3 regions of the Bradyrhizobium sp. Leo114 genome follow, and region 2 is predicted to be linked to each of the others. Evidence: riboswitches for the same ligand, from Rfam matches in the RefSeq annotation. Region 2 holds a riboswitch; each other region holds the start of a gene.
What was found. A riboswitch is a leader RNA that binds a small molecule or an ion and turns the genes downstream of it on or off. The one in region 2 is predicted to bind cobalamin.

Region 1 (10,396 bases), on a different contig from region 2:
GACCAGGAGCCGGTTGACATGCTGCTGCTTGGTCGAGGGACGGCCGGCGCGTTTTCCAACCGCGACGAGATTGGCGCCGGGACGGACACGGTCGAGGATCGCGCCTGACGCGAGATCGTCATAGAGTACGACGTCGGCCTCGCGAAGCCGCGCGGCCCCTTTCAACGTCAGGAGCTCGGGATCGCCGGGACCGGCGGAGATGAAAGAGACGAAGCCCCTCACCGGTCCTCCGCAATCAGGTGAAAGAATGTGCCGGTCGCGTGACCGCGCCGCGAGCCGGTCTCGGCGACGATCGCCCCGGTCGCGTCGCGGACGACTGCGAGCGGCGTATCTGGCTGTGCGACGATCGTGGAATAGTGAAACTCATGGCCACGCAAGCGCGCGCCGGCTTGATGTCCAGGGATCGGCGCCGCGAGCTCGGCGAGACGATAGCCGAGGTGCATGCGACGTTTGGCAAAGCTCGTCTCCAGACCGAGCAAGCCGACCATCTCGTGGCGCGCGCCTTCGGCATCCGCCAAAGCCGCACCCAGCACCATATAACCCCCACATTCGCCGTGCACGGGGCGCGTCGCCGCAAAGGCGCGGAGAGCGGTGCGAAATCGTGCGTTGGCCGTGAGGCGGCCGGCGTGCAGTTCGGGATAGCCGCCGGGCAGCCAGCACACATCGGCGCTTTCATCGGGGCCTTCATCGGCGAGCGGCGAGAAGGTCGTGATCTCGGCGCCCGCGGAGCGCCAGGCCTCCAACATATGCGGATAGACAAAGGAGAACGCCGCATCGCGAGCGAGCGTAATGCGTTGACCGGGCGGATCGACGCCGAGCCCGCGCGCGGACGGTTGCGGCGACCAGCTGGACGCCGCTTGCAGCACGGCGTCGAGATCGACATGCGCGCTGACGAAGCGCGCGGCCTCACCGATCAGGCCACTGATCTGAGCCTGCTCCTCCGCCTGCACCAGGCCGAGATGCCGTTTCGGCAAGCTGATTTCGGCGTGGCGAGGCAAGGCCCCGAGCACGGGTATGCCGGCATTGGCGAAGGCACTGCGCACGAGCTCCTCGTGGCGCGGACTCGCGACGCGATTCAACACGACACAGGCAAGGCGCACACCCGCGCGAAAATCGCGCAGACCCGCGGCCACGGCCGCGGCCGTCTGGGCCTGTCCGCACGGATCGATCACGAGCAGCACTGGCCAACCGATCATCTCGGCAATGTCGGCGGTGGCGCCGGTGCCGGAGACGCCGCGTGCGGCCGCGCCGTCAAACAAGCCCATCGAACCCTCGGTTAGAACGAGGTCGGCATCCGCACCACGGCCAACGAGGTGCTCGATCGCCGCGCGATCCATCGCCCAACTGTCCACGTTGACGGACGGGCATCCGGCGGCGGCGGCATGAAACGCCGGGTCGATATAATCGGGCCCGCTCTTGAAGCACTGCACCTTCAATCCGCGGTCGCGATAGGCGCGCGCGAGCGCCAGCGTCAGCGTCGTCTTGCCGACGCCGGAGGCCGGCGCCGAGATGACGAGGCCCGCCCCCATCACGACGCCTCCGGAAAGCGCGGTACCGGCCCGATCGGCCGGTAGCGGCGATCATAGTCGGCGGCGTAGAGACGACTCTCGGCAAACTCCTCCGAACCCAAGGTCTTGCCCACCAGGATGAGTGCGGTCCGCTCGAGCTCAGCACCAAGAGCGGCTTCAACTGTGGCGAGCGTGGCGCGGACGATGCGCTGGTCTGGCCAGCTCGCGCGCCAGACGATCGCCACCGGGCAGTCCGCGCCGTAATGCGGCGCGAGTTCGGCGACGACCTTATCGAGTAAATGGATCGACAGATGAATGGCGAGCACCGCGCCGGTTGCGGCGAACGCGGCGAGGTTCTCGCCCTCCGGCATCGCGCTGGCCCGGCCCGGCGTACGCGTCAGCACCACCGATTGGGCCAACCCCGGCAATGTCAGCTCAGCTTGCAGCGCTGCCGCGGCCGCGGAAAAGGCGGGAACACCCGGCGTCACGGAATATGAAATACCGAGCGCGCGCAGGCGGCGCAATTGTTCGCCCATCGCCGACCAGATCGAGAGATCACCCGAGTGCAGCCGTGCCACATCCTTGCCGTCGGCATGCGCACCTGCGATTTCTGCGATGATCTCGTCGAGCGACAGTGGCGCGGTGTTAACGATTCGCGCGCCTTGCGGGCAATGCGCCAGCACGCCCGCCGGCACCAGCGAGCCGGCATAGAGACAGATCGGACAAGAGGCGATGAGATCGCGGCCACGCAAGGTCAAGAGATCCGCGGCGCCCGGCCCTGCACCGATGAAATGCACCGTCATTCGCCGTCTCCCTCCGCAATGGCAGCGGTTGCCGTCCGGTCCTGCGAGATCGACCGCCTCGAAATTAGCCGCGCGCGACGGCCGGCCGCGGCGAGCGCGGCAGCCTCGGCGACCGATCCCGTGCCAAACTTGTCCCTGATGAGTTTTGACTGAGTCGGCGTTGCGATGCCTGTCAGAACTTCAGCTGGAATCGCCTTGATCGGCACGCCGCATTCTCGCGCGAGCAACTTCAGGGCACCCGCTTCCGCCTTGTCGCTAACGGTTGCCACCGCCGCGATTCCGGCGGGTCCGCCGGCCGCCACGAGCGCTTCGCGGAGCGCGTCGAGCGTGGCGTCGCGTTGGAATCCCAAGCCCGCGACCTTCATCTGACCACGCTCCATTGCACGACCGGCCGTGTCGCCTCCCAGGAGCGGTAATGGCCGAGTCGTCCTGCATGCGCGAGCTCGATCCGCATCAACCCGCCGCCGTGGCGGTGGTGCAGTTCCACGAGAAACGCTTCCGTCTCGAGCGTTATGGCGTGCGCGACCAGCCGCGTACCCGGGACAACGCGCGACCAGACGGCATCGAACATCGCGCTGTCGAGACCTCCGCCGAGGAACACAGCATCCGGCGTTTCAAGTGCAGCGAGAGCGTCGGGAGCAGTCCCGCCAATGACGGTGACCCGGTGCGACAGCCCGAAACTCGCTGCATTGCGGCGGATGTTCGCGGCGCGGTCATCGCGCGCCTCGACGGCCACCGCGATCCCGCCGCACAGCGCCCATTCGATCGAGATCGAGCCAGAGCCTGCGCCGATATCCCACAACCGTTCGCCCAGTCGCGGCGCCAGCGCCGAAAGAGCGAGCGCACGCACCGGCCGCTTCGTCATCTGGCCATCATGCGCGAAGAGATCGTCCGGCAGCCCCGAACTGCGGGTGATGCCTTGTGCTCCGCTGGCCTTCAGCGCAACCGCGACCGGGCCATCGGCCAAATCACCGGCATAGCTGTCTGCGCGATGCTGCATGATCTTCTCACGTGGGCCGCCCAGCGCGGCGAGGGTCCAGAACGACGATGCGTCCCACCCCTGCTCTGTCAACCATCTCGCAAGGTCACCAGCCGCCCTGGCATCGCGCACCAGGCAAATGATCTGTGCGCCGCGCGCGAGATGCGGCACGAGCCGTTCGAACGGCGCGGCGTGCAGTCCGAGACAGATGACGGACTCAAGACGCCAGCCGAGCCGCGCTGCGGCGAGCGAGAATGTCGAAGGCGCGGAATGCGCGATCCACTCGCCTGCCTCGAGCTTCTCCGCAAGACTGCCGCCGACGCCATGCCAGAACGGGTCGCCCGAGGCGAGCACCGCCGTCGGGCGGCCGCGGCAGCTCAGCACAGCGTCGGCATCGAACGGCACTGGCCAGGGCCGGGTGCGTTCGGTTATGCCTGCGAGCGCAAGATGGCGCTCGCCACCAAAGACGGTTTCGGCTTCAAAAAGCGCCTTTCGGCTTGCCTCGGAGAGGCCGGCAAGGCCATCCTCGCCGATACCGATGATGGTCAGCCAGGGATCAGCCATGACGCGCGCCCTCATTCTGGGCGGAACGACTGAGGCCAATTTGCTCGCTGCAGCAATTGCGCGGGCGGGCCTCGAAGCGATCTACTCCTATGGCGGACGCACCCGCAACCCCGCCGACCAGCCACTGCCCACCCGCGTCGGTGGATTCGGCGGCGCGAACGGACTTGCCGACTATATTCGCCGCGAAGCCATTACGCATGTCGTTGATGCAACCCATCCGTTTGCGGCCGAAATGAGCCGCAACGCGGCTGCCGCGTGCGCGGCAAGCGGAACGCCTCTGATCGCGATCGAGCGTGTGCCTTGGGCCAAGGCGACTGACGATAACTGGATCGAGGTTGCGGATGTCGCGTCCGCCGTCGCCGCCTTGCCGGAAAATCGGGCGCGCGTCTTTCTTGCCATCGGCCGGCAACACATCGCGCCGTTCGGCGCGAAGCCGCAGCATGCCTACACCTTGCGATTCGTCGACCCGCCCGAGGGCGCACTGCCATTCGATGCCGACGTCATCGTGTCGCGCGGGCCATTCACTCTTCAAAGTGAGCTGGAGATGATGCGCACGCGCGGCATCGAATGGATTGTCGCCCGCAATTCCGGGGGCGAAGGCGCGCGCGCAAAAATCGACGCTGCGCGTGCGCTCGGCCTTCCCGTGATCATGATCTCGCGGCCGCCTCTGCCTGAGCGGACGCGGATGGAAAGCGTGGCCGAGGTGATGCAATGGCTCGGTCATCGGGCGTGCCTCGGCGCATAGACCCAGCGGCCAACGCGTCGCGTCGCCGAATTGCCGATGATCACGAGCGTACGCATGTCGGCCATCTCGGGCAACGCCTCGCTCAATTTGATCATTTCAATCCGCTCATCGGGTGTGCTGACCGCGCGCGCGAATATCACGAGACGGTCGCCGCACCCGGCCTCCTTCAACACTGAGAGCGCGCGTCCAAATCCCTCCAGCCGGCTCGCCGAGCGCGGATTGTACATCGCGATGGCAAAATCAGCTTCGGCCGCAAGCCGCAGCCGTTTCTCGATCACCGCCCACGATTTCAGATTGTCGGAGAGATTAATGGCACAGAAATCGTGTCCGAGCGGCGCGCCGGCGCGCGCGGCCGCCGCCAGCATTGCGGTCACGCCAGGGAGCACCCGGATCGGAAGCCCCTGGTATTGCGGCGTCTCTTCGAGCGCTTCGAACACGGCAGAAGCCATCGCAAAGATGCCGGAATCGCCAGAGGATACCAGCACCACGTTGCGTCCCTCTGATGCCAGCCGCAAAGCGTGGGCTGCGCGTTGCAACTCCATGCGATTGTCCGACGGATGGAACGTGAGCCCTTCGCGCGGCGCTACGCGCGCGACATAGGGCGCATAGCCCAGAATGTCGGTCGCGGTAGCTAGCGCGGCCGTCACCTCCGGCGTGACCAGCGCCTCATCGCCCGGCCCAAGTCCCGCGATCGTCAGCGATCCCGTCATGCGATGTTGTCCGCGCGCCATCCCGTTCCATGCACGAGCACGATTGCAAAATAGGGGCAATCGGTTTCCTCGACATCGACCAGCCGCGCGACACGCTCGCCCGGCATGGTGCCGCGCTCGACCAGCCAGGCATCATTGAGACGACCGGCGGAGGCGAGCGCACGGCGCACCTTTTGGAGGTTGCGCCCGGTCTTCATGACGACGAGCGCGTCCGAATTGCGCATCCGCCGTTCGAGTTCATCCTCCGCCATTGTGCCCATCAAGACGGTCGTCACGTCATCGCCCAACGCAATCGGCTGACCGACCACATTCCAGCAGCCGGCCATGCCCGGAATGCCCGCGATCACCTCGATCTCGACGCGGCCTCGCAGGCCCGCGTGCAAATGCATGAAGGAGCCATAGAAGTAGGGATCGCCTTCGCAGAGCACGACGACATCGACCGCGAGCGCAAGCCGCGCCAGACGCTCCGCCCATTCTTCATAGAAGCCGGCGAGCACGCGAAGGTAATCCGGACTGTCGAAGGAGAGCTCGGTGGTGACCGGATATTCCATCGGATATTCGGAGACATTGGCGGCCAGCATGCCTTCGACAATGCGGCGGGCCTGACCGGGACGCCCTTTCTTGCGGAAATAGGCGACGTGCCTGGCTGCGCGCACCTCGCGGTCCGCGCGCACGCTCATCAAGTCCGGATTGCCTGGCCCGAGGCCGCAGCAAATGATGCGCCCCATCGCTATTCGCTCCGGCTCGCGAGCGCGTTCACGGCGGCGACGGTGATCGCCGAGCCGCCGAGGCGTCCTTCAATTGTCAGGGCGGGCGCCGGCGGATCGGCCATCAGCGCGGCCTTGGATTCAGCCGCGCCGACGAAGCCGACCGGACAGCCAATGATTGCAGCCGGCCTCGGGCAATCGCGATCCTCCAGCATGTTGAGGAGGTGAAACAGCGCGGTGGGCGCGTTGCCGATCGCGACAAGGGCGCCATCGAGGTGCGGTCGCCACAGTTCCAGTGCCGCGGCCGAACGGGTATCGCGCATGGATTGTGCCAGTACGTGAACGGCGGGGTCGCCGAGCGTGCAGACGATGGCATTGACCGCCGGCAACCGCGCGCGTGTAATCCCCTCGGACACCATACGCGTGTCGCAAAGTACGGGCGCGCCGGCCTGCAGCGCATCCCGCGCCGCCGCCACCATGCCGGGCGTGAAACGGATATGGGCCTCGAGCCCTACCATGCCGGCGGCATGGATCATGCGCACGACCACCTGTTCTTCATCGGGCGTGAAGCGCGTCAAGTCCGCCTCGGCGCGGATGGTGGCAAAGGACTGTCGATAGATCGCTGCACCGTCGGTTTCATAAATGTGCGGCATCAGCGTCCTCCCGCCAGCATGGAGGGATTTTCGATGATGACGCCGTGGCTCAAGCCACGCATAACTGGCGCGGCGCGCGGCGAGCCGTCGCGGATGAGATCGAATCCGGCGCTGGTCGCAACCAGCGTGATCGCGGTCGCCCCGGAATGCGCGCAGCCCTTGGCGCAGCCCGAAACGTGGAGGCGCGCGTCCGCGGCGATGTGCGGCGCAAGCGCGGCAGCCAGCGTGCGGGTATCGGCAAGAGCCTCGCGGCAGCGCGGCGCGCCGCTGCAAGCGATGACGCGAAGCGCTGGGTCATCGGCCTCGGTGATGAGGTCCGCACCGCGCGGCATCGTGCGTGCTCCCTCAGCAAGAATCATCCGCCACGGTGTCATACGCAACCCTTGCGCATCTGCGGCAATAAGCCGAAGCGCCGAATGGGGCAGTTGCCCGAATGCGACGCCGACCATCGCACCCAGCGGACAAAGACCGGGACGAGGCACAGCGATCGTCGGTGCGGGCTCGGTCCTACCGAGCAGTGCATCCGGCAATCTCGCGCCGGCCATGATGTGGGCGGCCATGCGCCCTCGCCTGCCGCTGGTGCCGCCTGAGGTAATGAACCATTCGGCAAGCGCGACTGCAACGCTCACAGCGTCGCCGCGCGTAACGGAGCGACCAAACTCAGCGCCATCGGCGCGCACCAAAAGGCCGCCCGCGCGGCCACGCTCGATCCGAATGTCCGCGGATGCGCCAGCAAGCACCCGTTCCTTGCCGTCATCGACAGCGAAGCCAAATTTGGTCGGAAGAGCTAGCCCACTGCCGGCAAGGGCCTGCTCCAGTTCGGCTGCGAGCGAACGCGTGTCATCGCCTATGCCCCAGAACGGTGTCACCAGGATGTTGCGATGCGACTCGGCCTCCGGATCATGGTCAAGCAGCTTCAATTGGGCGAGACCGTCGAGCAGAGACAAGTGTCCCTGATCACTCACGCCTCTGATCTGGAAGTTGGCCCGGCTGGTCAAGTCGATCAAGCCGTTGCCGTAACACTCTGCCAGATCAGCCAGCCCTGCCGCCTGTGCCGCATCGAGCCTTCCGCCATAGGGGCGCACGCGGACCACGAGCCCGTCGCCTGACTGCATCGGCCGCAACGCGCCAGGGCACCAGCCCTTGATAGCGACCGTACTCATGACGCCTCGCGCGGCGCAGCCGCGATCGAATTTCGGCGCGTCTTCCAGAGTGATGCCAAGCCAGTGACGACCGTGACAGGGACTTTTGCGAGCGTGTTCATTCCGCGGCTTCTGGCAGGGCGGCGATAGGTGGAATGCGAGCGAGCGATTGTTTGCGGAAGATCTCCGGCCGGCTGCGCCATGGCACGATGCCATCGGGTGCCGCCGCGTAAGCTGACGCGCCGGCAATCACGTCGTGCGCGTTGCCATCGGACAAGCGACCGTAGACATAGGACCACCGTCCCGGCGCGCTGAGCGCGACCGAGCAGCCCTGGTTACAGGCGGACAGGCATTCGACGGGAACGACGACGCCGTCAGGCACGCCCGCGTCGAGAATAGCGGCATGCAGGCGCGCACCGGGCGTAATCTCGCCTTCCCCGAGCGTCTGGCCCGGGCGGCATGTGATGCAAACGTGAAGAGTGACGATCATCGCCCCTTCCTGAATTGACGGCGGGAAGCGATGAGGTGCACGAACCGTCCTTGAGGAGGCTTCGCTTTCCCCGTCGCGGAACACCCCGTCCGCCGGTCTCAACGTTGCGCTGGCAGGTCTCCCGGCTTGCGGAGCAGGGTCTTTCCCTTCGATCCCCGCCTTCCCGATCCCCAGGGGATCAGTGGCTTCGGGCATCTCTCCGGTCACGGTCGCGGGGGCGGCTGCTTTTCAGGCCAAGCCGTTTGGCTCGAGCCCTATCGCATTCCCTCTTCGCCTGTCGCAGAACAGGCACCAACGCGGGCCGACCATTTGCTCTGGGCCGCAACTTGTCAAGCCAAAGGGACCACGCCGGATGATGTCCGAACCAGATGCCGCCGAGGACGGGGACATCGTCGCGCCCGAGGGCTCCACCGACGCCCGCCACGCCATCAAAATGGCGAAAAAGGAGATGGTCCGCGAAAGATCAGGGCGACCAAGGACGGCGAAGAGGGACTGATCGGGCGCAGGTGATAAGCCAGGGCTAGCTCGGTAAAGCTTTCGTCGATCACTAGACGGCCGACACGCGGCAGGATCGAAAGAAGTTCACTCTGATCATGATGCTTTCCGTCGGGATCGTTCGGGTTGACCACGATCGCGAGCTCAGCCCTCGCGAGCGCCTCGAGTTCCCGCCGCGATGGTCTCGTGATACGCTCGCGGACCGCTGAGCCGCTCGCCGAGCGCTCCAGCTATGGCGGCTTCGAGCCAGCCGGCATTAATCGAGCGGCGCCGGTTCGCATCGCGCATCATGCATGACCACCCTGCGAAGACCGGGGCGCGCAGCACGAAGAGAACAGCGGTCAGGCGAGCTGGAATGAAGTTTGCCACATCATCGATGCGCGCGCCGCAGCCCAACCAAGAGCTTCGTGTCGCGGCGTATGATGGCCGATCATAGAGTCCAGTGCGTTGATCGCCTTGTAGCCGGCAATGCCAGGTACCCCACCCCGACCAAGCCGGGATTTCTACTTCAGCAAATATGCGCCTGCGAATTGTTCGGCCATCACCGCACGTTCTTCTTCAGTTTGACCCAAATGCGACATCGACCCGTGATGGTCCTTCGCATCCAGCGTATGATGGTCATTTCGATTTAGCACCTCCTCCATCCCTGCCGGATCAGGCTGCGTTGTCTCGTCGAGGATCGGCATGGGCATTTCGGTGGCAGGGCCTGGCGCGGCGAACGCTAAACTAGTCACAACCGATAGCGGAATGCCGAGTTGCACTCGGGGGAAGCTCCCTTCGAGGGCGTGATCGCGGCCTCGTGGGAGGGCCGCTACAGGTCACCTCCGCGGCCGAAGTCTCTCCGCGAAATCATGAAGCAAAAGGAAAGCAATGAGCGCGATTGACCACTGGTGAGTCGTGCGACATACGGATCTTTCTTTACAGGCGTCTCTGGTTGCTCAAATATCTTCTGCGGTGGGTCAGATATCCCCCTCCACATCTGTCACAGATAGGGAGGCTCTTCTATGATCCTATTCAGGATAGTCTTCGCAGTAAGCGCTATCTTGCTAACCAGGGATGCATTTGCGGAGCCAGGGAATCTGGATCGGGACAGCCCCATTTCGCTTTGGGTCGCCAGCAGACTGCACCGATCTGGGAATGACATACGTGAGGAGTGATTCAAAAGGGGACGGTGACAAATGCTGGACTGGAACGAAAGTGTATTGTTCAGGTTATCCCGCCCCTGAAGTTGCATTCATCGGTTATGATGCTTGTGACGGTTTTCAATGTCATCGAACGATGTGCGGTAGCAATCCCAGTCCGGGTCGGAGGGTAATCGCAAGTGAGTCTTGGTACTTCTGTCCTGCCTGCGGCAGTGCAAATATTAGAAGGATCTTGAGATTGAACAAAGTTCCTAACGCACAGATTGCGGGTGCTTGTCCGTGGCGATATTTCTAGGTTCGTGATCATTGGGCAGTGCGTAGGCGCAGTCAGCGCACATGATCGCCCGCTTGTCGCCGATGCAGGTCCGATCCTTGCCGCCGTTGTGCTTGCAATCGCGGCATTTGAATAGGTAGTCACCTGGCGCGCGGAAGATTGACGGAGCGGATCGCTCGAATTT
Region 2 (10,396 bases):
CGCCTTCAAAAGGTCCTGCGCAACTACGCGATGGAATACATCACGTCGATCGTGCCGGAAACCATCGCGGTGCTCGGTCCCGAGGAGGGCGGCCATCTTGCCGGCGCTGCGGCGCGGCTGGTCGGGATGCACACCTTTGACGACGTTGCATCGCTGCTCGGTGGTGTCGGTCCCGGCGCCGAGGGCTTCGCCAGCGCCTTCGCGCGCATTGCCCGTGGGCAGGGCGACGACGCCGAGTTGCGCGTGCAGGGCGCGACCGCGATGGTACGGCAGACCTCATGGCGCCTGATGGCAGAACGCGGGCCGATGTCTCCCGCGGTGTTCGATGCCTGGAACGAGCTCTGGGTCGGCGCCGCGCTCGCGCATGATCGTTTCATGCGCGTCGACATGACGGAGCGCCGCGATCGCGGCGATCCGTCCTGGTGCTGGCAATTCCGGTGACGAGGTGGCGGGCGCCCAGCCTGACGATCGGCGGCCTAACTTCGCTTCCTTGATACTCTATCGAACGCGAGGCTCGTTGCGACGCCGAGCAGGCTCCAGAACAGGAGTCCGGTGAGCACGACGGTCACCACGAACTGGTGCGAAAGGGACGCTGGCACTTCGGCATGAGACTCGGGTGCAACAGGGGCGCCGACGAGATGCGGGATGACAATGAGTATGACCCCGAGAACCGCAGCCCACGGCTCCGAGCGCAGGATCAGGAGGTAGAGCGCTGATGCTGTCAGAGCGGCGGTTGCGATCCACCAGATTTGCCGCGCGGTGAGATCGGCGACCGGCAGGCCCGGCAACTCGGGAGGGAGGCCAAGACCAGGCGCCGCGACAAAAACGGCGAACCCGGCAAGGCCCCAAAACAGACCTTCGCGCCAATGGACCGGTCGTTGCCGAAGCGCATAGATGCCGGTGAGCAGGAGGCCGAAGCCGATCGCGGTAAGGACGTTGGCGGCGACGGTGAGGGCGCTGCGCTGGAAGCCCTCGTCGGGCTCCCATTCCGCATCGTGATGATGATCCGCTTCACCGCTGCCGGCGTGAGAAGCCTTGTGGTGTGCATCGGCCGCAGCCTTCTCGAAGACCTCGCTCTTCTGGATCATCGGCACCGTTCCGAAGAACTGAACCACCGATATCAGCGCGCCGACGATCAATCCGGCAAGCGATGCCGCAAACACGATCGATCTGAAGACGTGCATCTGTCGTCAGTGACAGGGGAAAGCGTTGGCATGGCGCACGTCGTGGGCGGCGTTATGGACGGCGCTGATGTGCGAAAAGCCGACCATGCCGACGACGAACAAACCAAGAGCCATCGCCAGAACGGCCTGAACGATGACATTCGTTCCGGTGGCAACGGTGGTAAAATTGGCTGATTGCGTCTGCTGCATGATGATCCTCGTTCGGCAAGTCATTCTAGCCCACGGCATCATCAGATGCGACCGAATTTTTTAGCCGGCGACGGACGTCGCGGCTGGTGAGATGAAAGTTGTCCGTTTCCCGGATGCTTCTCGCGGCCAGTTTGGCGCGGGCCGCCGCTTCGAACGAATCCCGGTGTATCAGGTAGAAATCGATGCACTGCTGTGACGAAGGCATGCAGCCCAGCAGCGTCCGGAATGCGCGCCGGTGCATGACGCATATGCCCATGTGTCCGGAGGGACGGAATGCCAATGAATCGATGTCGCTGCGCCAGATCGGTTCGCCTTCGTCAGACATCGACGATTCACTCGAACATAGGCGCAGATCACATGGCCGACCGGATGACGGCAGCAACGCCGAGCAGGAAGCCAACCTCGAACACCTGCTCGATGGCCCCGAGTACGTCGCCGGTATAGCCGCCGATCGATCGTCGCGACCACAGCGTGACCGCAACTGCCAGTGCGATGCCGCAAGCGATGCCGCCAATAAGCGCGATCGGGGCATGCGTGCCGGAGGTCGCGGCGAGCGGTGCCAGCGCGAGCAGCGCGACGATCGTCGCGAAACCGATTTCGCCTGCCCGGAGCGGAGAGGGCGCATAGGCCACCTTCATCGCGGAGGTGTTACCCGCATATTTCATCCAGCCGATGATCGGCAAGCCCACGGCGCGACCGCCGGCTCCACTTGCAATCAGCGCCGCCGCACCAATCCATGCCGGCATCTCAGCAAGCGCAGCGACCCGCAATGCGACCGCGAAGATCAGCGCGAGCGTGCCATAGGTTCCGATCCGGCTATCCTTCATGATGGTGAGACGCTGTTCGACCGTCCAGCCGCCGCCCAAGCCATCAGCGGTGTCAGCCAGGCCATCCTCGTGGAACCCACTGGTGAGAAGGACGCTTGCCAACACTGCCATGAGCGCCGCGATCACTGGTCCTAATACGAGCGAGCTCAGCAGAAAAGCCGCCGCCGAAACGAAACCGACGATCGCACCGACCAGCGGGAAAAACTGCGCCGAGCGGACCAGCCACTCGGAATCAGGCGCATCGTTCGAAGCGCCGACAGGAATGATGGTGAGGAATCGGACCGCGTCGCGAAGACGATCCAGGCTCATCTAGATCCTTCCTTCCAGCACATCGCTGAGGTCGGCGACGTCGGTCAGCAGGCGGGACGCGGCCCGCACCAGCGGGACCGCCAGTAGTGCGCCGGTGCCCTCGCCAAGTCTCATGTCGAGAGCGAGCAACGGCTGTGCCCGAAGTGCCGCCAATACGATGTCGTGACCTTTCTCGGCCGACCGGTGCGCGAAAACGCAATAGTCGCGCGTCGCCGGCGCCAGCCTGACGGCGACGAGGGCGGCGGCAGACGAAATGAAGCCGTCGATGACGACCGGACGGCGATGTGCCGCTGCACCAAGCGCGGCGCCCGCCATCATCGCGATCTCGAGGCCGCCGAATTCCCGGAGTACCTCGAACGGCGCGGTCGCATCGCTGCGATTGGCTGCCTTGTGGATGGCGGCGCGCTTGCGGGCCATGCCTGGCTCGTCCTGGCCTGCGCCGACGCCGATGCAGTCATCGAGGGGAGCGGGCGCCAGCCGATGCACCAGGAGCGCGGAAGATGCGGTGTTGCCTATTCCCATCTCGCCGAGCGCAATGATGTCGGCGCCATCATCGATTTCGCTGGAAGCTATGGCAAAGCCGGCCGCGAGCGCCTTGTGCGCGTCCTGGGCCGACATCGCTGCCTCACGCGCAGAATTCGCGGTGCCGGTCCGAATCTTGATGCTGAGGAGATCGGGATGGGAAGGCAGCTCGCTGGCGACGCCGGCATCCACGACGCGGATCCCGACATCTGACGCGGCCGCAAAGGCGTTGGCGCTCGCTCGGCCTGCGAGATAAGTCCTCACCATCGCGGCCGTGACGGCGGACGGATATTGCGAAACGCCTTCTTCCGTCAATCCGTGATCACCGGCGAAAACGAGCAGAACGGCCTTTTGCAGCGCTGCGGCGGATGGATGCGCGATCATGCCGAGTTGCACCGCCAGGTCTTCGATTCGTCCCAGTGAGCCCGGCGGCTTGGCTTTGCCGTCGATTCGCGCGCGCATCGTTGCGGCAAGCGTCCGATCGAGCGGAGCGATTGCGGGAATTTGCCAATCGGATGGGATTTGGAAGGTCATGGGCTCCTCGTGCGCGCCTTAAGTGACCGAAGCAAACGGGCGGGTCAACTGCGGTTGACCGCCGTCGCGGGGACAGCTAGCGTGGCGGCGATGGTCCTTCCTTCGGGAAGGTGAAAAAGGGAAGTCGGTGCAATGCCGGCGCTGCCCCCGCAACTGTAAGCGGCGAGCCAAAGCCGAGGCCACTGGGATGACCGGGAAGGCGGCGAAAGGCGACGACCCGCGAGCCAGGAGACCTGCCATCGCGCATTGTGCTTTGGAGGTTCGTCGGGCGGGGTGCACCGGACGGAATGAGTTCGATGGTCTTCCCCCGTCGAACGCGATCCAACAAAGCTCGCGGCCGTCGTGGCCCTGACTTGAGCATCGTGATGGATCGCAACGACGTCGATCAGCAAGATACTGATTCTCGCCCGGGCGAATATTTGCCGCCGACTGCGCCCGGCGGTCCCGTCGTCGTGAGCGTATGCGTCACCTGCAAGACGTCCGAGGGCGTGTTGGCCGGGCCCGCCATGTTCGACGCGATCCGGGTCGCTACAGGCAAACGCGACGCGGCCGTTCAGGTCCGGCGCGTGCAGTGCTTGAGCGTGTGCAAGCGGCCGACCACGGTCGCGGTTTCGAGCTCGGATGGTTACACCTTCCTCTTCGGCGATCTCGAGCCCGAGGGCGCTGGTGCCGTCGCGTCTTTCGTCGATTCCTATCGCAAATCGACCTACGGCCTGGTGCCGTGGCGCGAGCGCGCCGAGATCCTGCGCAAGGGGATGGTGGCGCGGCTGCCGCCCGTTCGCTGGTCGCCCGAAGATGGCAGCGCTCCGAAATGACTGATCTCTCGACCACGCTGGTACTGGGCGGCGCACGCTCAGGCAAATCGGCTTTTGCCGAGCGAATGATTGCCGAAAGCGGCCTTGCTCGCGTGTATCTGGCAACAGCTACCGCAGGCGATGAGGAGATGCAGGACAGGATCGCGCATCATCGCAGCAGGCGCGGTTCGGATTGGACGACCGTGGAGGAGCCGTTGGCGCTCATCGATGTCCTGACGCAGGTATCGCGACCCGGCTGCGCGGTCCTGGTCGATTGCCTGACACTCTGGCTCTCCAACTTGATGCTCGCCGGGCGTGACCTTGATGTCGAGGCGAATCGGCTCGCGGAATTTCTGGGCGTCGCCGCAAACCCCGTTGTCCTGGTGTCGAACGAGGTTGGTCTCGGCATCGTGCCCGAAACCAGGCTCGGCCGCGATTTCCGCGATGCGCAGGGCCGTCTCAATCAGATGGTCGCCTCAAGCGTTCCCAACGTCATGTTCGTCGCGGCCGGCCTTCCGCTGTGGCTCAAACGTTCCTCTTAAGGAGTCCTGAAATATGTCCCGTGTTCCAGTCACCGTGCTCACTGGTTTTCTCGGTGCCGGCAAGACGACACTGTTGCGCTCGCTTCTGACGCAAGCCGACGGCCGCCGCATCGCCGTCATCGTCAACGAGTTCGGAGATGCCGGTTTCGACGGCGGTCTTGTCGAGGAATGCGCGGCCAAGGCCTGTGCGCCCGGCGACATCGTCGAGCTGACCAATGGCTGCATCTGCTGCACGGTCGCCGACGATTTCATTCCGACCATGGACAAGCTGCTCACGCGCGACGAGCCGCTGGACGCGATCGTGATCGAGACCTCAGGCCTCGCGCTGCCGCAGCCACTCTTGAAAGCGTTCGCGTGGCCTGCGATCCGCACGCGCGCAACCGTCGATGGCGTGGTGACGGTCGTCGACGCGTTGGCGCTATCAGAGGGACGCGTCGTGCTCGACGAACATGCGGTCGCGGCCCAGCGCGCCGCGGACGAGGAAATCGATCACGACGACCCGATCGAGGAAGTGTTCGAGGATCAGCTCGCCTGTGCCGACCTCGTGGTCCTTTCCAAGAGCGATCTGGTGTCGCCGGATGTGCTCAGCGGCATCGAAAACCGGCTTGCTGCACAATTGAGGCAAGGTGTCCGTGTCGTACGCTCCCATGGAGCGCTTGCGCCCGACGTCCTCATCGGGATGAAGGCCGATGCCGAGAACGACCTCGCTGCGCGGGCCGGGCATCACGGAGAGGAAGAGGAGCACGATCACGACGATTTCGACAGTATCGTCGTAAGGCCTGCGGCGGCCGAGAGCGTCGAGGCGATGCGCGCACGGGTCAGCGATGTCCTCAGCCTCGCGGGGGTGCTGCGCGTCAAGGGCCATGCGCGCATCTCCGAAAAGCCTGCGCCGATCGTGGTGCAGGCGGTCGGCAGCCGTGTTGAGCTGGCGTTCGCCCGGCCCGACGCCAGGCAGGCCGAGCATCTTGTCGTGATCGGCCTGAAGGGCTTCGACGCCGATGCCGCACGTCGGGCGCTTGCGGGGTAGCCTTTCGAAGGGCGATCAATGCATCTGAAACTCGACAGCGGTGGCAGCATCGACGACGGAGATGTCGCTCGCGACCTCGGCCAGGAAACCGCCGACATCGTGATATTGTCCGCCGCGGACAGTGATCTCGCGGCCTTCGGCGCTGCGCATGCGGCATTGCCTGCGGACTTCCCGAGTGTCCGTCTGACCAATCTGCTGGCTCTTGGTCATCCCGCTTCTGTCGATCTCTATGTCGAACGTACGCTCAGCGAAGCCAAGATCGTCGTTCTTCGGATGCTCGGCGGCGAAAGCTATTGGCCGCACGGTGTCGAAAGCCTTCGGCGCGATGCGATCCAGCGCGGGACGTTGTTCGCCTGCATTCCCGGAGAAACCGACTGGAACGCCGCATTGGCTGCGCGCGGCACGCTGGGCGCCGACGAGACCTATGAACTGTGGCGCTATTGTACCGAAGGCGGCATCGACAACGCGCAGTTGGCGCTTTGCTTCGCTGCGAATCTGATCGGCTACGGCAGCAGGCCGCCCTCGGCGCGGCCAATGCCGGCCGCCGGCTTCTGGAACGGCGAACCTGCCACGGACCAACGGCCCAACGCTGTCGTGATCTTCTACCGCGCCCTCGTCGCGGGCGGCGATACCGCTGCGATCAATGCGCTGTGCTCGGCGCTGGGGGCGCGCGATCTCAATGCAGTCGGGCTCTATGTCACGAGCCTCAAGGACGAGCGTTCGATCGCGTTCCTGCGCACGGCGCTCGCCGCGCACCCACCTGACATCATCGTGAACGCAACAGCCTTTGCGACGGCGACCGCGCGCGAGAATGCGGGGATATTGTCCGAGACCGATTGTCCCGTGCTGCAGGTCGCTCAGGCTGGCATGTCCCACAAGAGCTGGGAAAGCTCGACCCGCGGCCTCAATCCGCGCGACCTTGCTATGCATGTGGTCCTGCCGGAGGTCGATGGGCGCATCTTCGCCAATGCCATCGCATTCAAGGAAGCCGGCCAGAGCATTGGCTCCTTCACGCCGACGGCCTTTCGGCCGGTCGAAGATCGCGTGGCGGCGACGGCCGATCTTGCCGCTGCGTGGGTGCGGCTACGCCGTACGCCCGCGAGCCAGCGACGGGTCGCCATTGTCCTCGCCAATTATCCCAACCGCGACGGCCGTCTTGCCAATGGCGTCGGTCTGGATACGCCGCAAAGCCTGATCGGAGTCCTCGCTGCGATGAGGAACGAGGGGTACGAGATTTCCGGCGCACCCGATGATGCGGCCGACATGATGCGGTTGTTGCAGGAAGGTCCGACCAATGCGCTCGGAGACCGCGGCTTGCGGCGTGGTGGCGCATCATGGCCGCTTGCGGAATACGGCGCGGCATTTAGTGCACTCTCTCCCAATGTTCAGCGTGCGGTCACGGAGCGTTGGAATGATCCCGTCCATGATCCGCATGTCGCCAATGGCGTGTTTCGTCTCGGCCTGCATCGCTTCGGTAACGTCGTCGTCGGCGTACAGCCGGCGCGAGGTTACAACATCGATCCCAAGAGCTCCTATCACGATCCGGACCTCGTTCCGCCTCATCACTATCTGGCATTCTATCTTTGGCTGCGCCGCGTGTTCGATGCCCACGCGATCGTGCATCTCGGCAAGCATGGCAATCTGGAATGGCTGCCGGGCAAGAGCACCGGGCTTTCCGCCGATTGCCTGCCGGGCGCGGTGCTCGGCCCGTTGCCGCATCTGTATCCATTCATCGTGAACGATCCCGGCGAGGGCATCCAGGCCAAGCGCCGGACATCCGCAGTTATAATCGATCATCTGACGCCGCCGGTGACCCGCGCCGGATTGCATGACGATCTGGCGCGGCTGGAATCGATGGTGGACGAATATTCGGTTGCGACCGACCTCGATCCGAAGCGCGCGGCTGTGATCGCCGAGGACATTCTTTCGACGGCGCGGGCCAAGCAGCTCGATGCAGACGTCAACCTGACGCGCGACATGCCAGTCGGCGAGGCGCTGCGCGCTCTCGATGCGCATTTGTGCGACATCAAGGAAATGCAGATCCGCGACGGACTCCACGTGTTCGGGCGCGCGCCCGATTCGAGACAATGCGCCGATCTGCTCGTGTCGATCGCGCGCGTGCCACGCTCGGACCGCAAGGCTGAAGACGCCTCGCTGCATCGCTCGCTGGCTCTCGATCTCGGCCTTGTCGATTTCGACCCGTTGACCCGCGACCTCGCTGGCACATTCAGAGGGCCACGGCCGGCGGTCCTGGCCGGGCTCGGCTCGGGCTTGTGGCGGACGACGGGCGACACAGTCGAGCGGATCGAAGAACTGGCGTTGCGGCTGGTCTTGGGTGAGATGAAGCCAGACCCATCATGGGTACGCACAGAAGCAGCGCTGAATTGGGTCGAGACGAGATTGCGGCCGGCCATCGACGCGAGCCCGCCGCGGGAGATGATGGCGTTGCTGCGCGGCCTTGACGGTCGCTTCGTGCCTCCCGGTGCCTCGGGCGCGCCGACGCGCGGCAGGGCCGATGTGCTGCCGACGGGCCGCAACTTCTTCGCTGTCGACGTGCGCGCGGTGCCAACGCCCTCGGCATGGCGGATCGGGCAATCGGCGGCCGAACGGCTCGTCGAATCCTTCTGGCAGGAAACCGGCGAATGGCCGCGGACGATTGCGCTGTCAGCCTGGGGGACCGCCAACATGCGCACCGGCGGCGATGACGTTGCGCAGGCGCTCGCCTTGATCGGCGTTCGGCCAACGTGGGAGGAGACCTCCGGACGGGTGACCGGCTTTGCGATCACGTCCCTGTCTGAACTGAAGCGTCCGCGCATCGATGTCACGTTCCGTGTGTCAGGCCTGTTTCGGGATGCGTTCCCGACCCAGATGGACATCATCGCGAGCGCAGTTGCGGCGATCGCGGCACTCGACGAACCTGATGACGCCAATCCCATCGCGGCGAATGTTCGCCGACGGCGGCAGGCGCTGGAGGCAAGCGGCATCAGCCGCGACATCGCTGAGCGACGCGCCGCTCATCGCGTGTTCGGCTCAAAGCCCGGCGCTTATGGCGCGGGGCTGCAAGCCTTCATCGACGAAGGCGGCTGGAACGATCGCGCCGATCTGGCCGACGTCTATCTGGATTGGGGCGGCTATTCCTATGGCGCGGGGGCTGAGGGGAACGCGGCCCGCGACGATCTCGTCGCGCGGCTGGCCGACGTCGACCTGATCGCGCAGGCCCAGGACAACCGCGAGCACGATATCCTGGACTCCGACGACTACTATCAGTTCATGGGCGGACTGGCTGCAACAGTATCGACATTGCGCGGGCAGGCACCGCGCATCGCGCATATCGATACGTCGCGGCCGGAGATGCCGGCGGTGCGACCGCTGGCGCATGAGATATCGCGCGTGGTGCGGGGCCGCGCCGCTAACCCGAAATGGATCGCCGGCGTCATGCGACACGGCTACAAAGGCGCGTTCGAGATGGCCGCGACCGTTGATTACCTGTTCGGTTTTGCCGCCTCGACCGACGCGGTCTCAAATCATCACTTCGATCAATTGTTCGCAGCCTATCTCGAGGACGACCGGGTGCGAGATTTCATCGAGCAGTCCAACCCGGCCGCGCTCCGCGAGATGGCTGCCCGGTTCGCGGAAGCCATCAGGCGCGGATTGTGGACACCACGCTCCAATCGCGCCGGGGATCTGATCGCCGAAAGCCTGCACGAAGCAAAGAGAGAAATCGCATGATGAATCCATCGCACGAAGCCGACGATGAGAATGCCCGCCATCGCGAGAAGGCCCGGAAGCACAAGGCCGCGCGCGACAAGATCATGGCGACCAAGACCGGCGAAAAGGGGCTCTTGATCGTCCATACCGGAACCGGCAAGGGTAAGACATCGGCCGCGCTCGGCATGGTGTTTCGGCATATCGGTCACGGCTATCCTGTTGCTGTCGTGCAATTCACCAAGTCGCCGAAGTGGGATACCGGAGAAGCGCGGGTATTGGCCAGGTTTCCGGAGCTCGTGACATTGCATGTGATGGGCGAAGGGTTCACTTGGGAAACGCAGGATCGCGAGCGCGACATTGCAGCCGCCCGGAAGGGTTGGGAGCGCGCCAAGGAACTGATCCGCGACGACCGCCATCGCATGGTGCTCTTGGATGAACTCAATATTGTCCTCCGTTACGACTACCTTCCGATCGACGAGATTCTTGCCTTTCTCCGTGACGAGAAGCCGGCGGACAAGCACGTCGTCATCACCGGACGCAACGCGCACGCTTCGCTGATCGAGATGGCCGATCTGGTCACCGAGATGACGCTGGTCAAGCATCCGTTCCGATCTGGGGTGAAGGGTCAGAAAGGGATAGAATTCTGATGGCGCGGCCGACGCCGGCGCTGATGATCCAGGCCACCGGCTCGAACGCCGGGAAGTCGACTGTTGTCGCGGGCCTGGCGCGCGCGCTGGTGAGGCGCGGCCTCACGGTCGCG
Region 3 (10,396 bases), on a different contig from region 2:
CCACTCCTTCGATGTCGACATGCTGGCAGGCGCCGGCTGCTTGAAGAGGGTCGAAACATCCTATGTGGGGCTGGAGAAGCACGGCCTGGCACGCAATTATCGGCGCGCCGTGGAAGGCGGACGCCTCAAGGTCGTCGACTATCCCGAGATGGCGTGTTGGGACCGCTTCCGCGCCAACCAGGATGGCTTCGACTTCTGGCCGGCCAAGTTTCTGGGCGGCAACGATGTCGTCACCTACAACGACGAGATCAAGGAATTCCCCTGCCCCATCACCGGCCGCAGGCTGCACGCTTTCCCGGCGGCAAATCCCGATGTGGTGGTGATCCACGCTATCGCGGCCGACGAGCAGGGCAACATCGTAACGCCGGCGCGGCGGCTGCTGCCGCAGAGCGGCGACGTGCTGATGGCCCGCTCGTGCGAGCATGTCATCGTCACCGCAGAAAAGATCGTCGCAAAATCCTTCATCAAGCGGCACGCCCGTTTCGTCGAGCTGCCCTCCTATCGGATCAGCGCCGTGGTCGAGGTGCCGTGGGGATCGCATCCGACGCCGACGCTGGGGCGATATCTGGCCGATGATACCCATCTCGATGCCTATGTGGCGGCCTCTGCAAACGACGGCACCTTCGCCGCCTACCTTGATGATTGGGTCCGCCGGCCGGTGGACCACTTCGCTTATCTGGACAAGCTCGGCGCCGCCCAGCTTTCTCGCCTCGCCGACCTCGGGAGCCTTGCATGACCGCGCCCGCCACCCTCAACGAAACGCTCGCCGTCGCACTGGCCCGCAGCTTTGCCGATGCCGAGGTCGGCTTCACCGGTCTCCTCACGGGGGCCGCGGCGGCCCTGTTCGGGACCGGCATCCCGCTTGCGGCCATGGAGCTCGCCAAGCGCATGCACGCACCGAACCTGACCATCCTGCTCGCTGGCTGCTATCATAACCCGGACTTCAGCGAGATCGACCGGCTGCCCGACTCCGAGCACAGCGCGATGCTGCGCGACCTGCCCTGCGAGTCCCAGATGGTCGACTATCCCGGCCAGTTCGTGCTCAAACGCGGCGACGTGAGCTTCGGATTCAGCAGTGCGGTACAGGTGGACCGCGTCGGCAACATCAACAGTGTTTGCGTCGGTCCGCACGACCGGCCCAAGGTTCGCCTCGTCGGCCCGATCCTGCAGCCCGAGCATATGACGCTGTTCCGGCGGGAATATGTGATGATGCCGCACCATGACCGGCGCAACTTCGTCGAGAAGGTCGATTACGTCTCCGGCGTCGGCTATCCGGGAGGGATCGAAGGACGCAGGAAGCTCGGCCTCGACTGGGGCGGCCCCTGCATGGTCGTCACCCCCAAATGTCTGTTCGACTTCGACCGCGAGGCCGGGCGCATGAAGGTCCGCTCAATCCACCGCGGCGTCAGCCGGCAGGAGCTGCAGGACGCCACCGGATTCGACCTCGGCGACCTTTCATCGGTGCCCGAAACCGAGGCGCCGACGGCCGAAGAGCTGCACAACCTCCGCCGCGACGTGGATCCGCGCGGTGTCCTGATGCCCACCCTCTGAGGGATACAGCCGAACGCGATCAGACACCGCATCGACGGAATCGATCGGGAAGGATGTAATCGATTCAGAGCGTTTTCGAGCGAAGTGGACACCGGTTCGCGTGAAGAAAACGCGTCAAAACAAGAATTTAGAGCTTCGGTTCTGATCCAATCAGAACCGAAATGCTCTAGGTCGTCAGGGCGCCGGCGTTGGCTGTAGACTTTCCCGCAGCGCCTTCTTGTCCGGCTTGCCGAGTGACGTCAGCGGAATGTCCTGACGAAAGTGAATCGCCTTCGGCGCACAGACCGGTCCTTTCGCCTGCCGAACCCAGGCGATCAGGTCGGCCTCCGATGCGGTCATATTTTCGCGCAAGACCACGACGGCGGTAACGGCTTCACCCCACACGGGGTCGGGTAGCCCAATGATGGCTGCAGCGGAAACGGCCTCGTGTGCAGTAAGGACGTCCTCGACCTCCGAAGGATAAACGTTGAAGCCACCGGTGATGATCATGTCCTTCGATCGACCGACGATGTAGAAGAAGCCGTCGTCGTCGCAGCGCGCCAAATCGCCGGTATGCAGCCAGCCGTCGCGAAAGGCATGGGCAGTCTCCTCCGGCCGATTCCAATAGCCCTCCATCACTAACGGTCCGCGGACACAGATCTCACCCAACTCTCCTGCACCGACCTGCCCTCCCTCCTCGTTTAAAAGCGCGACCTGGCTATTGCCGATTGGGACCCCGCATGAGGTCAGCCGTCGATTGTCGATGGAAAGATGATCATCTCTTCGCAAGACTGTCACGGAATTGGGGGCCTCGGATTGCCCATAGAGTTGCATGAAGATCGGGCCAAAACGCTCAATCGCTTCGCGCAGGCGGACGGGTGTCATCGGTGCGGCCCCGTAGATCACAAGTTCGAGGCCGATGTCCCGGACGTCATGAGACGCCGCGTGGTCCAGCAGTTTGTAAATCATGGTCGGCACGAGGAAGGTGGCGGAAACGCCATACGACCGTACGACCTCGAAGAATCCTTCCGGCGAGAAACCGTTGGCCATCACGACGGTGCCGCTCAAGACCAGGACGGGCAACAGGCAGCCACCCGCGCCATGACTGATGGGCGTCGTCGCGAGGAAGACCGGCGCTCGCGGCCACTCCCACTCCGCCAATTCCGCCATCGTCATGGCGACGTGCGTGCGATGACTGTGCATCACTCCTTTCGGCCGCCCCGTCGTACCGCCGGTATAGATCAGCCAGCAGAGATCGCTCGGCCTCGCATTCGAGACCAAGTCGCGCGCGGGAAACGATCCGGCTTCGGCAAGCACGTCGACCGCGGTTTCGCTGGGCCCCAGTGCCATCGCCTCGACGCAGCGAACCCGCGAGACGATCGCACGTGCACGGTCGGCGAATGTCGCGGGGTCGAAGAAGAAGGCCTTTGCGCCGCTGTCCTCGAGCATGAAAATCTGATCTTCCGCGGAAGCAAGCGGATGGAGGTTAGTCAGACGTGCTCCCGAGAGATAACACGCCGCACCGATCAGAAATGCTTCCATGCTATTGCGAGACAGACAGGCGACACCGTCGCCGCGGCGGACTCCGTGCCGTTCGAAGACCTGCAACATGCGCGAGAGCAGCGCTCCGAAGTCACGATAGGTCGTTCGCTTGCCATCGGAGATGAACGCCGTTCGATCGCCGCCGCGCCTGATCGCCCTGATGAGAATGTAACCCATCGTGGACGATGCGTGAAGTTGATCCATCGATTACCTTTCCGCCATCTGCCGGGCCATGACTAGGATGCTCGCTCGTAGACGATGACGGCGGCGAGCGCCTCTTCGAGTCCGATCACGCCGCCACCGTTCTCCTGGAGGGCAATACGTGCATTCGGGACTTGTCGGGCCCCCGCCTCGCCACGCAACTGGGCCACCAATTCGAAGCACATGGACAGGCCGGTGGCGCCTATTGGATGACCTTTGGAGACCAACCCGCCGGATGTGTTAATGGGTAGCGCGCCGCCGATCTTCGTCGCGCCGCTGGCTACGAATTGTCCTCCCTCGCCGACGTCGCAAAAGCGCAACATCTCGCTCTGATAGATCTCGCAGAAGGAGGTGGCATCATGTACCTCGGCAACATCGACGTCGCTGGGTTTGATGCCCGCCATCGCGTAGGCGCGATCGGCCGCCGCTCGCGAAAGGCTTGGTTCGTCCGGGAGGCGATACTTGCCGCCAGTCACGGCCAGCCCTCGGATCAGAACGGCACGGCGCTGCACCTCCGCGGGCTGGGCGCGAAGGAACGTTTCCGAGCAAAGCAAAGCCGCAGCGGCACCGTCTCCGATCGGCGCACACATCGATCGTGTCAGCGGGTCCGAGACCATCCTGTCGCCAAGGACCTGTTGTGGAGTCATTTCGAAGCGATATTGCGCATTTGGATTGAGCGCGCCGTTGCAGTGGTTCTTTGCTGCACCGATTGCGATCTGCTCGGCGGTGGTTCCGTAGAGCTGCATATGCAGCCTGGCCTGCATCGCGTAGGTGTCCATCGCTACCGTGCGGTCAGGAGATCGCTGGAATGGCTTTCCCACTTCGCGACCGATCTGCGCGTAATGTTCCTCCCACTCCTGCGGATCGAAACTGTCCAATCCGCGCTCGAACTCCGCGAGCATGGCGGCCTGATTATCTGGATCGTAGAGTTTCTCAACCCCAAGGGCGAGGGTGAGATCGGCATCGCCGGCGCGAATCTCCTTAAAAGCTGCGGCTAACGCCAGGCTGGCGGTGGCACAGCCGCCTTCCACGTTCACGATCGGCGCCCGTTCCGGAAACCAGCCCTCGCGGACGAGCGGAATGAAGCACACGTTGCCGCGCGCAGAGGCTTGTCCCCAGTAATGCATGAGACAATTGCCGAACCAGGCGGCTTCGATGGGCGGGCATTCCTCAAGCTTCGCGTCCGACAGCGCCCCGAAATAGGCGTCTCGCGTGAGCTGTTTGAAGGACTTGTCCGGCCATCGCCCAAACGGGGTCGCATAAGCCCCGAGAACATACACATTGTTGGTCAAACGATCGCTCCTCATGATGAAGGTTGTTCGCGTGCCACTGCGTGCTGGCGCGCTGCGCATTCGACTAGCCGCGTTTCGCGACCAGGGGGCAGGTGCTTTGGTCCAGGGGACGGAATGCCTTGTCGCCGGGAGTAGCCGAGAGTATCTTGAAGAGATCCCACTCTCCCTTCGATTCTTGCGGCTTCTTGACCTGGAGCAGCAGAATGTCATGCAACATGATGCCATCGGCACGAACGCGCCCATCGGGCACCATCGGATCCCTGACCGGAAGTTCGCGAATCTTGTTTTGCGATCGCCTCGCGATCGTCACTGCCTGCCGCTGCGACGCTCTTGAGATAATGCAGCGCGGCCGAATAGACACCCATTTGGACCGAGGTCGGCATGCGGCCTTGACGCTTTTGGAAACGTTCCGCCCAGGCGCGGGTTTCCGGCGTGCGATCCCAATAGTAGCCGTCGGAAACGATCAGCCCTTGCGCCTCTTTCAGACCCACGGCGTGAGCGTCGGTGAGGTAGAACAGTCCGGTCGCCAATCTCTGGCTTTGCGTGATTCCGAACTCGTTTGCCTGTTTGACAGAGTTGATGGTGTCGGAACCGGCGTTCAACAGGGCGACCACATCGGCCTTCGAAGCTTGCGCCTGCAATAGAAAGGACGAGAAGTCCGCCGTGTTCAGCGGCGTCTTGACGGATCCCACCACGGTGCCGCCGCTGGCTTTGATCGCCGCCGTCAGGTCTGCTGAAAGCGCCTCGCCCCAGGCATAATCCACCGGAAGGAAGAACCAGGACTTCCCCCCGCTTTCGGTAACTGCGCGGCCCATGGCGTTGGCGAGTGCGTAGCTGTCGTAGACCCACATAAATCCGTACGGCGAGCACGCCTCGGCGGTGAACTTTGAAGTGCCGCCCCCGGCGGCGATCAGAATTCCGGACTTGTTTCTGACGATGTCCTGAATAGCGAGCAGGATTCCGGAGTTCGGAACGTCGAGGATAAGGTCGACTTGCTCGACGTCGAGCCATTTGCGGGCAATGGATGTCGCTACGTCGACCTTTTGCAGGTGATCGGCCGAGATCAATTTCACCGGTTTGCCGAGCACGCTTCCGCCGAAATCTTCGATCGCCATCTGCGCTGCTACGACCGAACCTTTTCCCGAGCCGTCGGCGTAGGGTCCGCTCTGATCGTTGAGCACCCCTATGGTGATGCCGTTTGGCCCTGCATTTGCGGGCGGCGCCGCCAGCACTGCAACAAGAACCGCAATCGAAGCCGTCCAAAATTTCCAGTTCACAATTTCCTCCCATCCTAACAGCTCTGTTGTTTTTGCTCGAAGCTGTCGTGCGTTCCTGCCCCAAGTGGCGACAGAACGACTGTCTCCAGCCTAAGGCCGGTCACGGCACTGAAACCTGCGACCGGATGGCGACAGATACCCCAATAATTTATATAGTACAAGTTTATTGTGATATTTGGCGTTGCGGGACGTCTGGCTGGGACCTAGATTGTCGGTTAAGGAGGTGGCGGATTCACAGGGATGGTCGGTTTGGTGAAGCAGCAGAATTCCTCTCACGCCTCTAAGGCGCAGTCAGAAGTCCCAGCCGATCTTCGCAAAAAGACTCTGAAGGCGTTTTTGCTGCATTTCTTCGCCAACGTGATTCTTGCCGCAGACGCCGAAGCCGCACTGGAGCCCTACGGTCTCACCCGCCTGCACAATCGTGTGTTGGTTCTGACCGCGATGAATCCGGGAGCGACGGTCAGTGATCTCTTGCGTGCGATGCGTGTGTCGCACCAGAATTTGAATCCGACCATGCGGCAACTCGTCAAGGACGGCCTGCTGATCGCGAAGATTGGCGAAGAGGACCGAAGGCAGAAACGACTCTACCCTACGGCCAAAGGCCGCAAACTTGTTCAGACAGTGCTCCGCCGGCAATTCGCGCGCCTGGAGGCCGCTTTGGCCGATTGCGGCCCTGATGCGACGAATGCGTTCCTCGCCGTGCACGAGAAGCTTGTAGACAAGGACGATCTGAGATGGGCAGAGCGGCTTGCGGAAGATCCCTCTGGACTCGCAGATGTTTGATACCAAGGACGGCTTGGCCGGCCGGCCCGACGTGGCTTCTCCGCTCCGTCCAGAGCCTGCAATGAGAGGATTGACTTCGGCTCAGACAACCTCCTAGATCACGACTGACGGTTCCCCTTACGGGGATCAAAAGGGAACGCGGTGCGGGGACTTCTCCTCTATGCCGCGGCTGCCCCCGCAACTGTGAGCGGCGAATCTTTCGTCATGCGCCACTGGGAGCCTCGGTCCTGGGAAGGCGACGAAGGGTTGGGACCCGCAAGCCAGGAGACCTGCCGTCAGCCGTGGTCACACGCAAAAATGTCGGTCGGGGAGTACAGACATTGTTTTCGTCCGGCGTGCCATAGGCACGTTCGAGCGAGACCTCGTTTGCGGTGACGTGCCACTGACGTCATACCGAGGTCTGCTCGTGCTCTCTATCGTTCCTATCGTAAGGCAGCGTGATGCTGCGCGGCTCGCTTTCAGATACTTCCTGCCGGTTCTCCTGCTCGAATCTTCTTCGGCAAAGGCCCAGCAGCCTGAGACGTCCCATGTCTTGCCTCCGGTGAGCGTTATCCAGCCGCAAAAGCCTGCGGCAAAGCGTCTCAATCATCAGCGTTCAACTTCCGCAGCGCGACCTGCGCAATCTCAGTCGAGCCGGAGCCCGGCGGCGCGAAGCACCACGCCCTCCGCAACATCCGACAGGCCATCTCCGACGCTAAACCTGAACAAGCTGAACGCGAGTGGCAGCCGCCTCAACCTCACTCCGCTGCAGACGCCCGCCAGCGTCGAAACGATTACGTCGCAGACCATCGCAGAACGCGGCCAGCATAATGTCACGGACGCGGTCACCCAGAACGCAGTGGGCTTTACCGCGAGCCCGGCGCCCGGCAATGGCGGCCTCTCGTTCAGCACGCGCGGCTTCACCGGAAGCAATTCGGTGATGACGCTGTACGATGGCACTCGCCTCTATGTTGGCGCAGGAACCGTGACCTTTCCATTCGATACGTGGTCGGCGGATCGCATCGAGGTCATGCGCGGGCCAGCCTCCGTTCTGTACGGGGAAGGCGCAATTGGTGGGATCATCAATGTGATCCCCAAGAAACCGGTCACGACGCCCTACAACGATGCCGAGATATCGCTCGACACCAATACGACGCGACGCATTGCGGTGGATAGCGGCGGCCCGATCAATCCGAACGTATCCTATCGCGTCAATGCCATCGGCAACATCTCGAACGGCTGGGTTGATCGCGACGAGACGTCGAATGTTGCGGTCTCCGCCGCGGTGCGGGTCCAGGCCGCCGAAAACCTCGCTTTCACACTCTCGAACGACTACAGCAATCGAAGCCCCTCGCGCTATTTCGGCACACCGCTGATCAACGGCGGGATCGACGACACGTTGCGGTTCAAGAACTACAACGTGCTCGACAGCGCGATCCGCTATCAGGATAACTGGAGCCAGTTCAAGACCGAGTGGGACGTGACGGAAGGAGTCAAGGTCCAGAACACACTCTACTATCTGACCAGCCGTCGGCATTGGCGTGATGTCGAGAACTATAGTTGGAATCCTGCAACACGGTTGATCGACCGAACCAGCTACATCGAGATATTCCACGACCAGGCTCAGGTCGGTAACCGGATGGACGCAACGTTTCGTGGTCATCTGCTGGGCTTCGCCAACGAGTTCGTTGCGGGCTTCGACGTCAACCGGATCGATTTTACCCACACCAACAATTCGCCCTATGGCGGCGCATCTTCGGTTGATCCCTATGCCGGCGACATGGGGTCTTTTGCGACCTCCACGACGCGAACCACGCCCGGCTACAATGCGATCGTCAATCAATATGCGTTGTTTGCCGAGGACCGGCTGTCGCTGACCGATCAGTTGTCCGTTGTAAGCGGTATCAGGTTCGACCGGCCGGATGTCGACCGCACCGATTACAGGACACCAACGAATAATTTCGATATCTCGCTGTCGGGCACGAGCTGGCGAACCGGCGTGGTCTACACGCCCGTCTCGAACCTCGCCTTTTACGGACAGTATGCGACAGCCGTCGATCCCGTCACCAATCTCATCTCGCTGTCGGCCACGCAGAAAACCTTCCAGCTTGCCACGGGCAAGCAAACCGAGGTTGGGGTCAAGCAATCATTCTGGGGCGGCCGTGGTGAATGGACGCTGGCAGGTTACGAAATCGTCAAGAACAACCTGCTGGTCCCGGATCCCAACAATCCCGCCGGCCTGGCGCTGCAAGTCGGCCAGCAATCGTCGCGCGGGATCGAAGCATCGATCGGCCTGGCACTGAATGATGGTTGGCGCGTCGATGCCAATCTCGCGGTGCTGCGGGCCCGGTACGACAACTTCAGCCAGGTGGTGGGCGGCAAACTCGTCAGCTACGCCGGCAACGTTCCGACGAATGTGCCGCAGCAGGTATCGAACGTGTGGCTGACCTGGGACTTCGCGCCGAACTGGTCCGTCTACGGCGGCGTGCAGATCGTAGGGCAAACATTCTCCGATAACGCCAATACCCAGCTTCGCCCCGCCTACACCGTGGTCAACGGCGGACTGCGCTGGAAGCCTGACGGGCAAACCACGGTGGCGCTTCGCCTCTACAATCTCTTCGACACTGTCTACGCCACGTCCGCCCCTTCCGGGCAATGGCTGCTCGGCATGCCGCGCACGGCAGAAGTGTCCGTCAACGTGAAGTTCTGATCATGCGCCGCGCGTTGATCCGGAAAGGACGGCGGTGGCTTTACATCACCCATCGCTGGATCGGCATCGCGACCTGCCTGCTGTTTGCGATGTGGTTCGTCTCGGGCATCGTCATGATGTACGTGGCGTTCCCGCAGTTGACCGATCGCGAGCGCTGGGCGGCGCTGCCACCGATCGCCTGGGACCGCGTGCTCGTGGCGCCCGATCGGGCCATGGCCATCGCCGGTGTTGCGAACTATCCGCGCGATCTTCGCCTCGTCATGCTGAACGATATCCCCGTCTATCGGCTGCTGGACTGGAATGGCGCACGCAAGACCATATCGGCAACGGACGGTCATTCGATCGAGGACATCACGACCGAGCAGGCGCTGGCGATCGCCCGCCATCATCCGAATGCCGTGCATCCAAGGCTGATTGGCACAATCGAACGCGATCAATGGAGTGTCACGGCGCGCTATGATCCCTTGCGGCCGCTCCTCCTGGTGTCGCTCGGAGATGAAGCCGGAACCGAGCTCTATGTCTCGGCGAAGACCGGTGAACTGGCGCTCGACACCACGCGACGTGAGCGGATCTGGAATTGGCTAGGCTCGATCCCACACTGGATCTATCCCACGGTCCTCCGCCAGGATGGCGCAACTTGGCGGCAAGCGGTGCTCTGGATATCAGGCATCTGCCTCGTGGTGGCGGTTACCGGTTTCTGGATCGGCATTCTACGGCTGCGATTGCGCCAGCGTTATGCCCGGGGCAGCATCACGCCTTATCGGGGATGGATGGCCTGGCATCACATCGCCGGATTGATCGGCGGCATCTTCGTCCTGACATGGACATTCAGCGGTTGGCTGTCGCTTAATCCGAGCGAGTATTTTGCAGGCCGAGGCCCGAGCCGGGAGATGGCGGTCCGATATGCTGGGCATGATGCGCCGCGGATTGTCGCAGCCTTCCAATCGATGCCTCCGCTCGGAGCGGTCGAAGCTCGCTTTGTCTGGCTCGGCGGCCATCCGCTGATGGTGCTCACCGACCGCGACGGCGATCAGACTGTTGCCGATCCGGCAAGCGGCGCCACGAAGGTGCTTTCCGACGAC

Region 1: it holds a riboswitch for cobalamin, as region 2 does, so the genes downstream of both, ACZIRK_RS42780 (DUF1636 family protein) here and ACZIRK_RS23295 (DUF1636 domain-containing protein) in region 2, are expected to answer to the same signal.
Region 3: it holds a riboswitch for cobalamin, as region 2 does, so the genes downstream of both, ACZIRK_RS22810 (TonB-dependent receptor) here and ACZIRK_RS23295 (DUF1636 domain-containing protein) in region 2, are expected to answer to the same signal.

What each region holds. Positions count from the first base shown of each region.
Region 1 is NZ_JBUYEN020000087.1:6,145-16,540, forward strand. It holds gene cobA (uroporphyrinogen-III C-methyltransferase) at 1-222, opposite strand, end outside; gene ACZIRK_RS42735 (cobyrinate a,c-diamide synthase) at 219-1,529, opposite strand; gene cobM (precorrin-4 C(11)-methyltransferase) at 1,529-2,311, opposite strand; gene ACZIRK_RS42745 (cobalamin biosynthesis protein) at 2,308-2,676, opposite strand; gene ACZIRK_RS42750 (bifunctional cobalt-precorrin-7 (C(5))-methyltransferase/cobalt-precorrin-6B (C(15))-methyltransferase) at 2,673-3,854, opposite strand; gene ACZIRK_RS42755 (cobalt-precorrin-6A reductase) at 3,853-4,599, shown strand; gene cobJ (precorrin-3B C(17)-methyltransferase) at 4,575-5,309, opposite strand; gene ACZIRK_RS42765 (precorrin-2 C(20)-methyltransferase) at 5,306-6,037, opposite strand; gene ACZIRK_RS42770 (precorrin-8X methylmutase) at 6,040-6,669, opposite strand; gene cobG (precorrin-3B synthase) at 6,669-7,832, opposite strand; gene ACZIRK_RS42780 (DUF1636 family protein) at 7,930-8,301, opposite strand; cobalamin riboswitch at 8,396-8,612, opposite strand; gene ACZIRK_RS42785 (hypothetical protein) at 8,730-8,930, opposite strand; partial or broken gene ACZIRK_RS42790 (CobD/CbiB family cobalamin biosynthesis protein) at 8,983-9,278, opposite strand; gene ACZIRK_RS42795 (hypothetical protein) at 9,300-9,482, opposite strand.
Region 2 is NZ_JBUYEN020000019.1:69,927-80,322, reverse strand. It holds gene ACZIRK_RS23325 (hypothetical protein) at 1-441, shown strand, start outside; gene ACZIRK_RS23320 (CbtA family protein) at 477-1,184, opposite strand; gene ACZIRK_RS23315 (CbtB domain-containing protein) at 1,191-1,373, opposite strand; gene ACZIRK_RS23310 (hypothetical protein) at 1,399-1,698, opposite strand; gene cobS (adenosylcobinamide-GDP ribazoletransferase) at 1,727-2,509, opposite strand; gene cobT (nicotinate-nucleotide--dimethylbenzimidazole phosphoribosyltransferase) at 2,510-3,565, opposite strand; cobalamin riboswitch at 3,640-3,820, shown strand; gene ACZIRK_RS23295 (DUF1636 domain-containing protein) at 3,931-4,380, shown strand; gene cobU (bifunctional adenosylcobinamide kinase/adenosylcobinamide-phosphate guanylyltransferase) at 4,377-4,901, shown strand; gene cobW (cobalamin biosynthesis protein CobW) at 4,915-5,928, shown strand; gene cobN (cobaltochelatase subunit CobN) at 5,947-9,657, shown strand; gene cobO (cob(I)yrinic acid a,c-diamide adenosyltransferase) at 9,654-10,283, shown strand; gene ACZIRK_RS23270 (cobyric acid synthase) at 10,283-10,396, shown strand, end outside.
Region 3 is NZ_JBUYEN020000018.1:117,424-127,819, forward strand. It holds gene ACZIRK_RS22780 (CoA transferase subunit A) at 1-736, shown strand, start outside; gene ACZIRK_RS22785 (hypothetical protein) at 733-1,551, shown strand; gene ACZIRK_RS22790 (AMP-binding protein) at 1,726-3,276, opposite strand; gene ACZIRK_RS22795 (thiolase family protein) at 3,309-4,625, opposite strand; partial or broken gene ACZIRK_RS22800 (ABC transporter substrate-binding protein) at 4,630-5,842, opposite strand; gene ACZIRK_RS22805 (MarR family winged helix-turn-helix transcriptional regulator) at 6,083-6,625, shown strand; cobalamin riboswitch at 6,717-6,916, shown strand; gene ACZIRK_RS22810 (TonB-dependent receptor) at 7,041-9,314, shown strand; gene ACZIRK_RS22815 (PepSY domain-containing protein) at 9,317-10,396, shown strand, end outside.